One region of the Pseudonocardia sp. ICBG601 genome, then DNA from elsewhere that is predicted to be linked to it. Evidence: riboswitches for the same ligand, from Rfam matches in the RefSeq annotation. Region 1 holds a riboswitch; the other holds the start of a gene.
What was found. Region 1 has a riboswitch for S-adenosylmethionine ahead of KPL57_RS64395 (aminotransferase class V-fold PLP-dependent enzyme). Riboswitches for the same ligand answer to the same signal wherever they lie in the genome.

Region 1 (5,696 bases):
GAGGAGTTCCAGGGCGCGGGCCACGCGCGCGGTGAACGCGGACTCCTCGGAGGGAGACACGCGGAAGCGGCAGACCAGCAGCACGGCGCGACGATAACGAACACGCCTACCATGTCGGGTGCGGCCTGTACGGCACAGCAGCGCCGGAGGGTGTGGCCGCCGCCTCCGGAGGAACGGACGGGTCCACCACATGTCTGCCGCAGCCCAGACCACGCACGCACCGGGAGTCGGCCCGGGCGCGGACGACGACCACCACCCCGCGCCAGAGCCGGGCCCGACCCGCGACCCGCGCACGCTGGCCGCCGCGGGCGACCTGCTGCGGGCACTCGCCGCGCCGGTCCGGATCGCCATCGTGCTGCAGCTGCTGGAACACTCGCGGTGCGTCCACGACCTGGTGGACGCGCTCGGGGTCACCCAGCCCCTGATCAGCCAGCACCTGCGGGTCCTCAAGGCCGCCGGGGTGGTCGAGGGCGAGCGGAAGGGCCGCGAGGTGCTGTATTCGCTGGTGGACGACCACCTGGCGCACATCGTGGTGGACGCCGTCGCCCACGTCGAGGAGGACACGTGACGGAGACGACCGGCCGGACGACCGCGGCGGCGGTCACCGAGCGGTCCACCGCCGGGCCGCGCGGCATCCGCGCCACCCGGCAGCGGGCCGCCGTCACCGCGCTGCTGGACCGGCTGGACGACTTCCGGTCCGCCCAGGAGATCCACGAGGAGCTGCGGCGCGCCGGCGAGGGCATCGGCCTGACCACGGTCTACCGGACCCTGCAGACCCTTGCCGACGGCGGCGAGGTCGACGTGCTGCGGGTCGCGTCCGGCGAGGCCGTCTACCGGCGCTGCGAGACCGAGCACCACCACCATCACCTCGTGTGCCGCCGGTGCGGCGCCGCCGTCGAGATCGAGGGTCCGGCGGTGGAGTCCTGGACCGAGTCGGTCGCCCAGAAGCACGGCTTCACCGAGGTGTCGCACACCCTCGAGGTCTTCGGCCTCTGCGGCCGCTGCTCGGCGGGCTGAGACCGGGCTCAGTCCCCGCAGCCGGGGACGGCGGGCAGCTCCCGGTCGCGGGCGAACGGGTCCGCCGGACGCGGGTCCGGGGTCGGCGCCCACCGGCCGTCGACGAGGGCGTAGGTCCAGGCCGGGCCGCGCCGTGCCAGATCGGTCAGCGCGTCGACCAGCCGGTCGACGTCGGAGGAGCCGGTGCGCAGGCCCAGCGACGCGCGCACGGCGTCGCGGCCGCCGGTGAGCCGCGCCAGCAGCGGGTGGGCGCAGAACCGGCCGTCGCGGACCCCGATGCCGTACTCGGCCGACAGCGCCGCCGCGACCAGCCCGGCGGACAGCTCGCCCAGGGTGAACGAGACGGTCGCGGTGCGGTCGCCCGCGTCGTCGAAGCAGGACAGGGTCCGCAGGCCGGGGACCGTCGCCAGGCCGGCGTGCAGGCGGTCGGCCAGCTCGCGCTCGTGGGCGGGCACGATGTCGTCGATCAGCGGGTCCAGGCTCCGGCAAGCCGCTCCGAGCGCGGCGGCACCGAGCACGTTCGGGGTGCCGCCCTCGTGCCGCTGCGGCGACGGCAGCCACTCCGTGACCGTGCCGCCGCCCGGGCCGTCGGCGACGGACACGGATCGGACCGCTCCCCCGCCCGCGACGTGCGGGTCGGCGGCGTCGAGCCAGTCCCGGCGGCCGACGAGGACCCCGGCGCCGTAGGGCGCGTAGAGCTTGTGCCCGGACAGCGCGACGTAGTCCGCGTCCCACCCGGCCAGGTCGACGCGCCGGTGCGGGGCGAGCTGGGCGGCGTCGACGCACAGCCGGGCACCCGCGGCGTGCGCGATCCGCGCGATCTCGGCGACCGGGAGGAGCTCGCCGGTCACGTTGGACGCCCCGGTGACCGCGACCAGCGCGGCGTCGGGACGGGCGGCGAGCTCGGCCCGCAACGCATCGAGCGTCGCCGCCACGGTGGCGGCGGCGGGCACGACGCGGTGCTCGCGGTCGCGCCAGGCCAGCAGCGTCGCGTGGTGCTCCAGGTCCAGGGTCACCACCGGGCCGGGGACGGCGCGGGCGAGCAGGCCGAGCGCGTCGGTGGTGTTGCGGGTGAACACCACGACGTCGTCGGCGCGGGCCCGGACGAACCGGGCGACGTCGGCGCGGGCGTTCTCCACGAGCGCGGTGCAGACCTTCGAGGTCCAGCCGGCGCCGCGGTGCACGCTGCCGTGGTAGGGCAGCACCTCGGCGACGTGGGCAGCGACCGGCTCCAGCGCCGGCGCCGACGCGGCGGAGTCGAGGTCGCAGTAGCGGGCCCACCGGCCGTCGACGAGCGGGACCGTGAGGTCCGCACCGACGACGCGGGGCAGGGCGTGCTGGACGGGACGTGGCAGGGCGAGGGTCATGATCGGGCCTCCGGCCGATCTCGGGGACCCGGCGTGGCGCACGGATCCGCGCTTGCCGACTGCGGGTGTCGCGTCGGCCCGGTCATCACCCGGGGCACCCCACCGCGGAGGAGGGTTGCCGTCCAGCGAGCCGGGGCTTCGCGCTGGCACTCGTGACCTTCGGCGACGAAACTAGCAGACCGTCTCAGATGGAGACACGTGAGCATCGCCACCCCGGATAGCGTCTGACCGATGACGGACACGCACCCCGCGCCCACCACGGTCCGGCGGATCGACGTCCCGGAGTCCGGCGAGCTGGCCCAGCTCGCCGCCGTCTTCGAGGACCTGCAGTACGTGCTGCGCTGCTGCGAGCACCTGGTCACCGCCCTGGGCGGGCCCGAGTCCGGGCCGGTGCGGGTGGACGCCGACCCGGCGCTGGTCGAGGCCCTGTGGACCGGCGCCCTGATCGGCTACGTGCGGTGCTTCTCCGGCCGGACGAAGACGCTGACCACCGACGACCTGACGTCGCTGGAGCTCGACGGGGACGTCAGCGGGTTCCACGACATGGTGTTCAAGCTCCGCGATCACTACGCCTCCCGGCACGTGAACCCGCGCGAGTCGTACTCGATCGGCGTGGCCCAGTCCAACGACGGGACGCCCCGGGGCGTCGCCGTCGTCTCCACCCCGCGCCCGCTCGTCGACGAGACGACGGTCCGGCTGCTCGGCCGGGTCGCCTACAGCCTGTCCGGCCTGGTGGACGCCCGGCTGAAGAAGTCCCAGAACGACGTCCTCGGCGTCGCGCACGGGATGACCGCGGGCCAGCTGGCGGGGCTGCCGCTGGTGCACCTCGACGGCAGCGGCGAGGCGGCCCCGGAGGACGCGGTGACCCGGGACGGCACTCGGGACGGCACCGCGGACGGCCCGGGGAACTGATCCCCGCCGGATGCATCATCCGGCGCACAGCGGCTACCCGGTCGGGACGCATCCCGACGAGAGGTGACCTCATGACCACCCGCACGACGACGTCCGACGCCGTCCGCACCGCCCTGCACGGCCTGGAGTTCCCCGCCGGCAAGGACGACCTGGCGTGGACCGCCGAGCGCAACGAGGCCGACGCCGCGACGGTCGAGGCCCTGCGGGCGGTGCCGGCCGAGGAGCACTACGCCTCGATCGCCGCCGTGGTGGCCGCCGTGGACCTGGCCGACGACGACCCGGCGCGCCAGACCGCGGGCGACACCGCGGACGAGTCGGCCGAGGAGACCGAGCAGCTTCGCGCGCAGCGGCGCACCGAGCACACCCGTCCCGGGCTGTCGGAGTCCACGAAGGACGTGGACCCGGTCAACCCGATCGCCGAGGAGCTCGGCACCAACCGCAAGAAGTGACCCGCGCGGCCGGGGCGGGCACCGCCCCGGCCGGCCGGTCAGCCGCCGACGAGCTCGGCCCGCATGCTCGACGCGGAGGACACGACGAGCATGAGCAGCGTCCCCATCGGACCCTCGCCCAGCCCGGCCGCGGGGAAGGCGTAGCGCAGCGTCACGTCCCAGCCGCGCTCGCCGCGCACCACCCGGGGCGTGCCGAACAGGCCCTCCCCCACCCCGAGCCCGACCCGTCGCGGCACGTCGTGCTCCGGGTCGGCGGAGTCCGGCAGGTCCCACGCCACGACGCAGGTCAGGTTGAGGACGGGCAGCCCCTCCTCCAGCTCGGTCCCCTGCACCACGCACAGCACGCCGCCGTGGGCGAAGGTCAGCGCGCCGTCGTCGGCGGCGGTGACGTCGTGGAACCGCTCCAGCGCACCCTTCGCGGTGGCGAGCATCCCGGTGATCACATCGGTGCTCACGGTGTCACCCCCGTCGCGGCGTCGCCCGTCGCGGCGTCCACGGCCCCGCCGAAACGCCGGTCCCGGCGTGCGTAGATCTCGATCGCCTGCCAGATGTGGCGCCGGTCGAAGTCGGGGAACAGCGTGTCCAGGAAGACCATCTCGGCGTAGGCGCTCTGCCAGAGCAGGAAGTTCGAGGTCCGCTGCTCCCCCGAGGAGCGCACGAACAGGTCGACGTCGGGCATGTCCGGCTCGTCGAGGTGGCGGGCCAGCATCCGCTCGTCGATCTTGTCGGGGTTGATCCGGCCCTCGGCGGCGAGCCGGGCGATCTGGCGCACCGAGTCGACGATCTCGGCGCGGCCGCCGTAGTTGACGCACATGGTCAGGTTCAGCACGTCGTTGCCGCGGGTGCGCTCCTCGGCGATCTCCAGCTCCTTGATCACCGAGCGCCACAGCCGCGGGCGGCGGCCCGCCCAGCGGACCCGGACCCCCATCGCGTCCATCTCGTCGACGCGACGGCGGATGACGTCGCGGTTGAAGCCCATCAGGAACCGGACCTCGTCGGGGCTGCGCCGCCAGTTCTCGGTGGAGAACGCGTACGCCGACAGCCAGCGCACACCGAGGTCGATGCAGCCGCGGGCGACGTCCATCAGCGACGCCTCGCCCCGCTTGTGCCCCTCCGTGCGGGGCAGACCACGGGCGTTGGCCCAGCGGCCGTTGCCGTCCATGACGAGGGCGACGTGGCCCGGCACCAGCTCCGGCGGGATCGCCGGGGGCCGGGCACCGGACGGATGCGGTGCGGGAGGCTGGAACGGCACGTCACCGACCCTACGTCGGGGCCGATGGCCGGGCTCGGCCGCGGTGGTCGGGCTCAGTCGCGCTGGTCGGGCTGGGGCCAGGCCGGCACGGCCGGGTCCTCCAGCCGCTCGATGGTCTCGCGCAGCCGGCGCATCCCGCGGTGCCCGTGGACCCGGTCGACCTCCGACAGCGGTTCGGACTCGTCGGGCCGGATCACCGGCAGCATCGGGATGGCCGGCCAGGCGCCGTCCTCGGTGCGGGCCCGGACCTGACGCATCGCGCGGGTCGGCCCGTCCTGCGGGGACTCCGGCATGACCTCGGTGCGGGCCGGCAGCTGCTGGGTGGGCGGCACCGGGATCCGCTGCGTGGCGGCCGGGAGACGATGGGTGCGAGCGGTGTGGTCGTCGTCCGGCGGCGGTGTGTGGGGTCGGTTCACGACTGCCTCTCCGACGGGGCTGGGGTCCCCTCGATCACAGGAGGATAACGAGACCGCGCAACCGGTTGCCTGTCCTGAGCGACGTTCACCCGGTGGAGTCGGCGGAAGCGCCGTGCGCCGCGACCGGCGGCACCGCGGCGGGCGGCGCACCGGGAACGTCAACCGCTCGACGAAGCATACGGGCCGCTCACGGCAGCCCGATCGGGACACCGGGCCGATCGAACTAGTCGGACAGCGCGTCCGGAGGTGTCGGCGCACCGCCGTCCGGCGGTTCCGGGGCGGT
Region 2 (5,696 bases), on a different contig from region 1:
TTGTGCACGATCGCGGAGAACGCGTCGACGGCCTCGCCCTGCAGCAGGATGTCGACCTTGACCAGGTCGGCCACCTGCTCGCCGGCCTCCTCGTAGTCGAGGCTGGCGTAGCCGCGCGTGCGGGACTTCAGGTTGTCGAAGAAGTCGAAGATGATCTCGCCGAGCGGCATCGTGTAGCGCAGCTCGACGCGGGTCTCGGACAGGTAGTCCATCCCGCCGAGCTGGCCGCGCCGGCTCTGACAGAGTTCCATGATCGTGCCGACGAACTCCGACGGCGCCAGGATGGTGATCTTGGTGATCGGCTCGCGGACCTCGGCGACCTTGCCCACCGGCCAGTCGCTGGGGTTGGTCACCTCGATCTCCTCGCCGTCGTCGGTGGTGACCTGGTAGACGACGTTGGGCGCGGTGGAGATCAGGTCGAGGTCGAACTCGCGCTCGAGCCGCTCGCGGGTGATCTCCAGGTGCAGCAGGCCGAGGAAGCCGCAGCGGAAGCCGAAGCCCAGCGCGGCCGAGGTCTCCGGCTCGTAGGTGAGCGCGGCGTCGTTGAGCTGCAGCTTGTCCAGCGCCTCACGCAGGTCGGGATACTGCGACCCGTCGATCGGGTAGAGCCCGGAGTAGACCATCGGCTGCGGCTCGCGGTAGCCCATCAGCGCGTCCGTCGCACCGTTGCGCTTGCTGGTGACGGTGTCGCCGACCTTGGACTGGCGGACGTCCTTCACCCCGGTGATGAGGTAGCCGACCTCGCCGACGCCGAGGCCGTCGGACGGCTTGGGCTCCGGGGAGACGATCCCGATCTCGAGCAGCTCGTGCTCGGCACCGGTGGACATCATCTTGATCTTCTCGCGCGGCGAGAGCTTCCCGTCGACGACCCGGATGTAGGTGACGACGCCGCGGTAGGTGTCGTAGACCGAGTCGAAGATCATCGCCCGGGCGGGGGCGTCGGCGTCGCCGACCGGGGCGGGGACCTGCGCGATGACGGCGTCGAGCACCGCCTCCACACCCTCACCGGTCTTGGCGCTGCAGCGCAGCACGTCCTCCGGCTCGCAGCCGGTGATGTGCGCGATCTCCGCGGCGTAGCGCTCCGGGTCCGCCGCCGGCAGGTCGATCTTGTTGAGGACCGGGATGATGTGCAGGTCCTTCTCCATGGCCAGGTACAGGTTGGCCAGGGTCTGGGCCTCGATCCCCTGCGCGGCGTCGACCAGCAGGATCGCGCCCTCGCACGCCTCGAGCGCCCGGGACACCTCGTAGGTGAAGTCGACGTGGCCCGGGGTGTCGATCAGGTGCAGCACGTGCTCGGTCTCGACACCGTCGGCGTTCTTCGCGGTCCACGGCAGCCGCACGTTCTGCGCCTTGATCGTGATGCCGCGCTCGCGCTCGATGTCCATCCGGTCCAGGTACTGGGCCCGGGCGTCACGCGCGCTGAGCACCCCGGTGACCTGCAGCATCCGGTCGGCCAGGGTCGACTTCCCGTGGTCGATGTGGGCGATGATGCAGAAGTTCCGGATGCGCTCCGGCGGGGTGAACGTGCGGTCGGCGTACGTCGTCACTCAGCTGTACTCGGCTTTCGCTCATGCGTGGGGCTTCGGGCACTTCGGGTGCTCAGGGCACTCGGGGCTCGGGGCACTGGGACCCATCGTCCCATGTCGGGCCGGGCGACCGCCGTGGTGGCACCGCAGGTCGTCACACGCCGTTCACGCGCGGGCTCCCGGCGTTGCCGCCCCCGGCCCGGGGCGCGCACGATCGGGTCCGCCCCACGCCGCCCGACGCAGGAGGATCACCGTGTTCGTCAGCCCCCTCACCCCGCTCGACCGGCTCGGCGCCGCCCGCATCGTGCTGGCCCAGAAGAAGCGGCTCGGCCTGCGCTGGGACGCGGTCGCCGAGGCCGTCGGCGCGTCCCTCGAATGGTCCACCTCGGCCCTGCTGGGCCAGCAGACGATGACCCGCGAGCAGGCCGAGACCGCCGGGAACCTGCTGGACCTCGACGCCGACGTCGTCGACGCCCTCACCCTCCCGCCGGTCCGCGGCGCGGCCGCGGTGGACCTCACCGACCCGCTGGTCTACCGCCTCTCGGAGATGGTGCAGGTCTACGGGACGACGATCTCCGAGCTCGTCCGCGAGGAGTTCGGCGACGGCATCGTGTCCGCGATCGACTTCGAGCTCGACCTCGCGCGGGTGCCCGACCCGAAGGGCGACCGGGCCGTGATCACGCTGAACGGGAAGTTCCTGCCCTACCGCGTCTGGTGACCCGGCACAGGGCGCGACGACGCCGCTGGTAACCTTGTGCGTCGAGCGCTCGGCGTGCTCGCCCGAAACGGCCTGGACCCTCTCTCCAGTGATGCTGTTCGGTGCCGCCGGAGCGGACCCGGACGAGAACACTCACCAGCCGACCAGCAGGCAGGAAGACCAGAGGCAGACGTGGCCAACATCAAGTCGCAGATCAAGCGAGTCAAGACCAACGAGAAGCGCCGGCAGCGCAACAAGTCGGTGAAGTCGTCGGTCAAGACCGCGATCCGCCACTTCCGCGAGGCCGCCGACTCCGGCGCCGACAACGTCGTGGAGCTGCAGCGCAAGGCGGCCAAGGCCCTCGACAAGGCGGCCGGCAAGGGCGTCATCCACCGGAACCAGGCGGCGAACCGCAAGTCGGCCCTGGCCAAGCGTCTCAACGACGTCCAGGCCTGAGCCACCCCGGTTCTTCCGACGACGGCGCCGCCCCACCCGGGCGGCGCCGTCGTCGTGTTTCCGGGCCCGCCCGGGGTCGCGCCGTCGGTGCGCTCCGGGGTCCGGCCGGGTCAGCGCGGGGTGCGCGCGGAGACGACGGCCAGCACGGCCCGCTCCAACGCGTACCCGGCGTCCGCGGCGACACCCTTGACGTCGGCGTTCACCCGCGCCGTCGCCGCGATCGCGACGGCGAGCTGCTCCGGGCGCCACTGCCGGACCGTCTGCTGCGCCTTCCGGATCTTCCAGGGCGGCATGCCCAGCTCCCCGGCCAGCCGGTTCGGGTCGCCCCGCCCGGCCGAGCCGACCTTGGCCAGTGTGCGCACCGAGTCCGCGAGCGCGTCGGCGATCAGCACGTGCGGGACACCGAGCACCAGCGCCCACCGCAGCGCCTCCATCGCCGCCCGCCGGTCCCCCGCGACCGCCGCGTCGGCCACCGCGAAGCCCGAGGACTCCGCCCGGCCGCGGTGGTAGCGCCGCACCCCGGCCTCGTCCACGGCACCACCGGTGTCCGCGACGAGCTGCCCGGCCGCGGCCGCCAGCTCCCGCAGGTCCGACCCGACCGCCTCGACCAGCACCGCGAGCGCCCCGGGCGTGATCGTGCCGCCGTGGCGGCGGACCTCGTCACGCACGAAGTCCGACCGCTCGTCGGCGCGGGTGATGCGGTTGCAGGTGACGGTGTGCGCCCCGGCCTTGCGCATCAGGTCCAGGACCGCCTTGCCCTTCGCTCCCCCGGCGTGCTGGACCACGAGCACGATCCCGTCGGCCGGGTCCTTCACGTAGTCGGCGATGGCGGCGGTCATGTCCTTGTTCGCGTCCTGACCGTGGGTGAGCACGATCACCCTGCCCTCCGCGAAGAGCGAGGGGCTGAGGTGCCCGGCGAGCTCGCCGGGTGCCACCTCGGAGGTGCGGAAGCGGCGCAGCTCGGTCTCCGGATCGCGCTGCCGGGCGCGCCGGACCAGGTCGGACACCGCCCGCTCGGCCAGGAACTCCTCGTCCCCGACGACCAGCTGCAGCGGGCCCGGTTCGCTCGTGCTGCTCACACCCCCATGGTGGCCCACACCCCCGACAACGGGTGAGCCGCGTCCCGACCGGAGGACGTCGTCTGGCGGTGGGGTGCCCCGCTCGCGTACGGTCGTCGTCGACTCCGGCGCCCGGCGTCCGGAGCACCACAACCGCATATGGCTCATCCAGAGGGGCAGAGGGAACGGCCCGTTGAAGCCCCGGCAACCGGCGTCGCACGACGATCCGCCCAGACCTGCGCATCCCGCGTGGTGAGGACGTCGACGAACACGGTGCCAATTCCGGCCCGCCACGTCCGGCGGGACAGATGAGGAGATCTCGTGACTCTCACTGCTGCGCCCGAAACCACCTCCGCCTACGACCTCGGTTCCGCGCGCGCTCTCGCGTGCCGCGAGTGCCGCCACGAGATCCCGCTCGCCGCGGAGTTCGCGTGTCCGCGCTGTTTCGGCCCCCTCGAGGTCGCCTACGAGTTCCCGAAGGTCACCCGCGCCTCCATCGAGGCCGGGCCGAAGTCGATCTGGCGCTACAAGGACCTGCTGCCGGTCCCGTCGACCGTCGAGCAGCACGCGAACACCGAGCCCGGCCTGACCCGGCTGATCGAGGCCGACAACCTGGCCCGCGCGCTCGGCGTCCGCAAGATCTGGATCAAGGACGACACGGGCAACCCGACGCACTCGTTCAAGGACCGCGTCGTCGCCGTCGCGCTCGCCGCCGCCCGTGAGCTCGGCTTCTCGGTGCTGTGCTGCCCCTCGACGGGCAACCTGGCCAACGCCGTCGCCGCCGCGGCCGCCCGCGCCGGCTGGGACTCGGTCGTGCTGATCCCGTCCTCGCTGGAGCAGGCGAAGATCGTCACCACCGCCGTCTACGGCGGCACCCTGCTCGCCGTCGACGGCAACTACGACGACGTCAACCGGCTCGCCACCGAGCTGGCCGCCGAGCACGAGGACTGGGCGTTCGTGAACGTCAACGTCCGGCCGTACTACGCCGAGGGCTCGAAGACCCTGGGCTACGAGGTCGCCGAGCAGCTCGGCTGGCGGCTCCCGCAGCAGGTCGTCGTCCCGGTCGCGTCCGGCTCCCAGCTCACCAAGATCGACAAGGGGTTCACCGAGCTCGGCACCCTGGGTCTGGTCGAGCCCACCCCGTACACCGTGTTCGGTGCCCAGGCCACCGGCTGCTCGCCGGTCGCGCGGGCCTTCGAGGCCGGCCACGAAGTGATCCAGCCGCAGAAGCCGGACACCATCGCGCGCTCGCTGGCGATCGGGAACCCGGCCGACGGCCCGTACGTCCTCGACTCGGTGCGCCGCACCGGCGGCTCGGTCGGCCACGTCTCCGACGAGGAGGTCGTCGCCGGCATCCGGCTCCTGGCCCGCACCGAGGGTGTGTTCGCCGAGACCGCGGGCGGGGTCACCATCGCGACCACCAAGAAGCTGCTCGAGGCCGGGGCGCTCGACCCCGACGCCGAGACCGTCCTCATGATCACCGGCGACGGCCTCAAGACCCTCGACGCCGTCTCCGGCGAGGTCGGCCCGACGGCGACCGTGCCGTCGACGTCCGCCGCGGTCCGCGAGGCGCTGGCGAACCTGGGCTGACCGGCCCCGCCGGCCGGGCGCCGGACGGGGGTCGCCCCGCGCGACCACCGTCAGCCCGGCCGGGTCGTCGCCGGTCAGGGCCAGGTCACCGGACCGGTCGGTGCGGGCGACGACGATCCCCGCCCCGGCCAGCCGGTCCACCAGCTCCGGGTTGGGGTGCCGGTAGCTGTTGCCGTTGCCGACGCTGATCACCGCCGCCCGCGGCGCGACGGCCGTGATCAGCCGCGGGACCACCTTGCGGGACCCGTGGTGGGGCATCTTCAGCACGTCCGCCCGCAGGTCGGCACCGGAGTCGATCAGGTCGTCCTGGGCGACCAGCTCGGCGTCGCCGGTCAGCAGGATCGTCGCGGCCGGGGTGGTCGCGCGCAG

Region 2: it holds a riboswitch for S-adenosylmethionine, as region 1 does, so the genes downstream of both, thrC (threonine synthase) here and KPL57_RS64395 (aminotransferase class V-fold PLP-dependent enzyme) in region 1, are expected to answer to the same signal.

What each region holds. Positions count from the first base shown of each region.
Region 1 covers NZ_JAHLJA010000253.1:2,202-7,897, reverse strand. Annotated here, with positions in the region: gene KPL57_RS64410 (antibiotic biosynthesis monooxygenase) at 1-84, opposite strand, end outside; gene KPL57_RS64405 (helix-turn-helix transcriptional regulator) at 191-568, shown strand; gene KPL57_RS64400 (Fur family transcriptional regulator) at 565-1,017, shown strand; gene KPL57_RS64395 (aminotransferase class V-fold PLP-dependent enzyme) at 1,026-2,384, opposite strand; SAM riboswitch class IV at 2,428-2,542, opposite strand; gene KPL57_RS64390 (hypothetical protein) at 2,616-3,296, shown strand; gene KPL57_RS64385 (DUF2795 domain-containing protein) at 3,368-3,745, shown strand; gene KPL57_RS64380 (hypothetical protein) at 3,784-4,176, opposite strand; gene KPL57_RS64375 (isoprenyl transferase) at 4,197-4,997, opposite strand; gene KPL57_RS64370 (hypothetical protein) at 5,051-5,413, opposite strand; gene recO (DNA repair protein RecO) at 5,637-5,696, opposite strand, start outside.
Region 2 covers NZ_JAHLJA010000148.1:2,655,808-2,661,503, reverse strand. Annotated here, with positions in the region: gene lepA (translation elongation factor 4) at 1-1,547, opposite strand, end outside; gene cynS (cyanase) at 1,780-2,244, shown strand; gene rpsT (30S ribosomal protein S20) at 2,416-2,679, shown strand; gene holA (DNA polymerase III subunit delta) at 2,790-3,758, opposite strand; SAM riboswitch class I at 3,899-4,052, shown strand; gene thrC (threonine synthase) at 4,059-5,327, shown strand; partial or broken gene KPL57_RS42055 (ComEC/Rec2 family competence protein) at 5,568-5,696, opposite strand, start outside.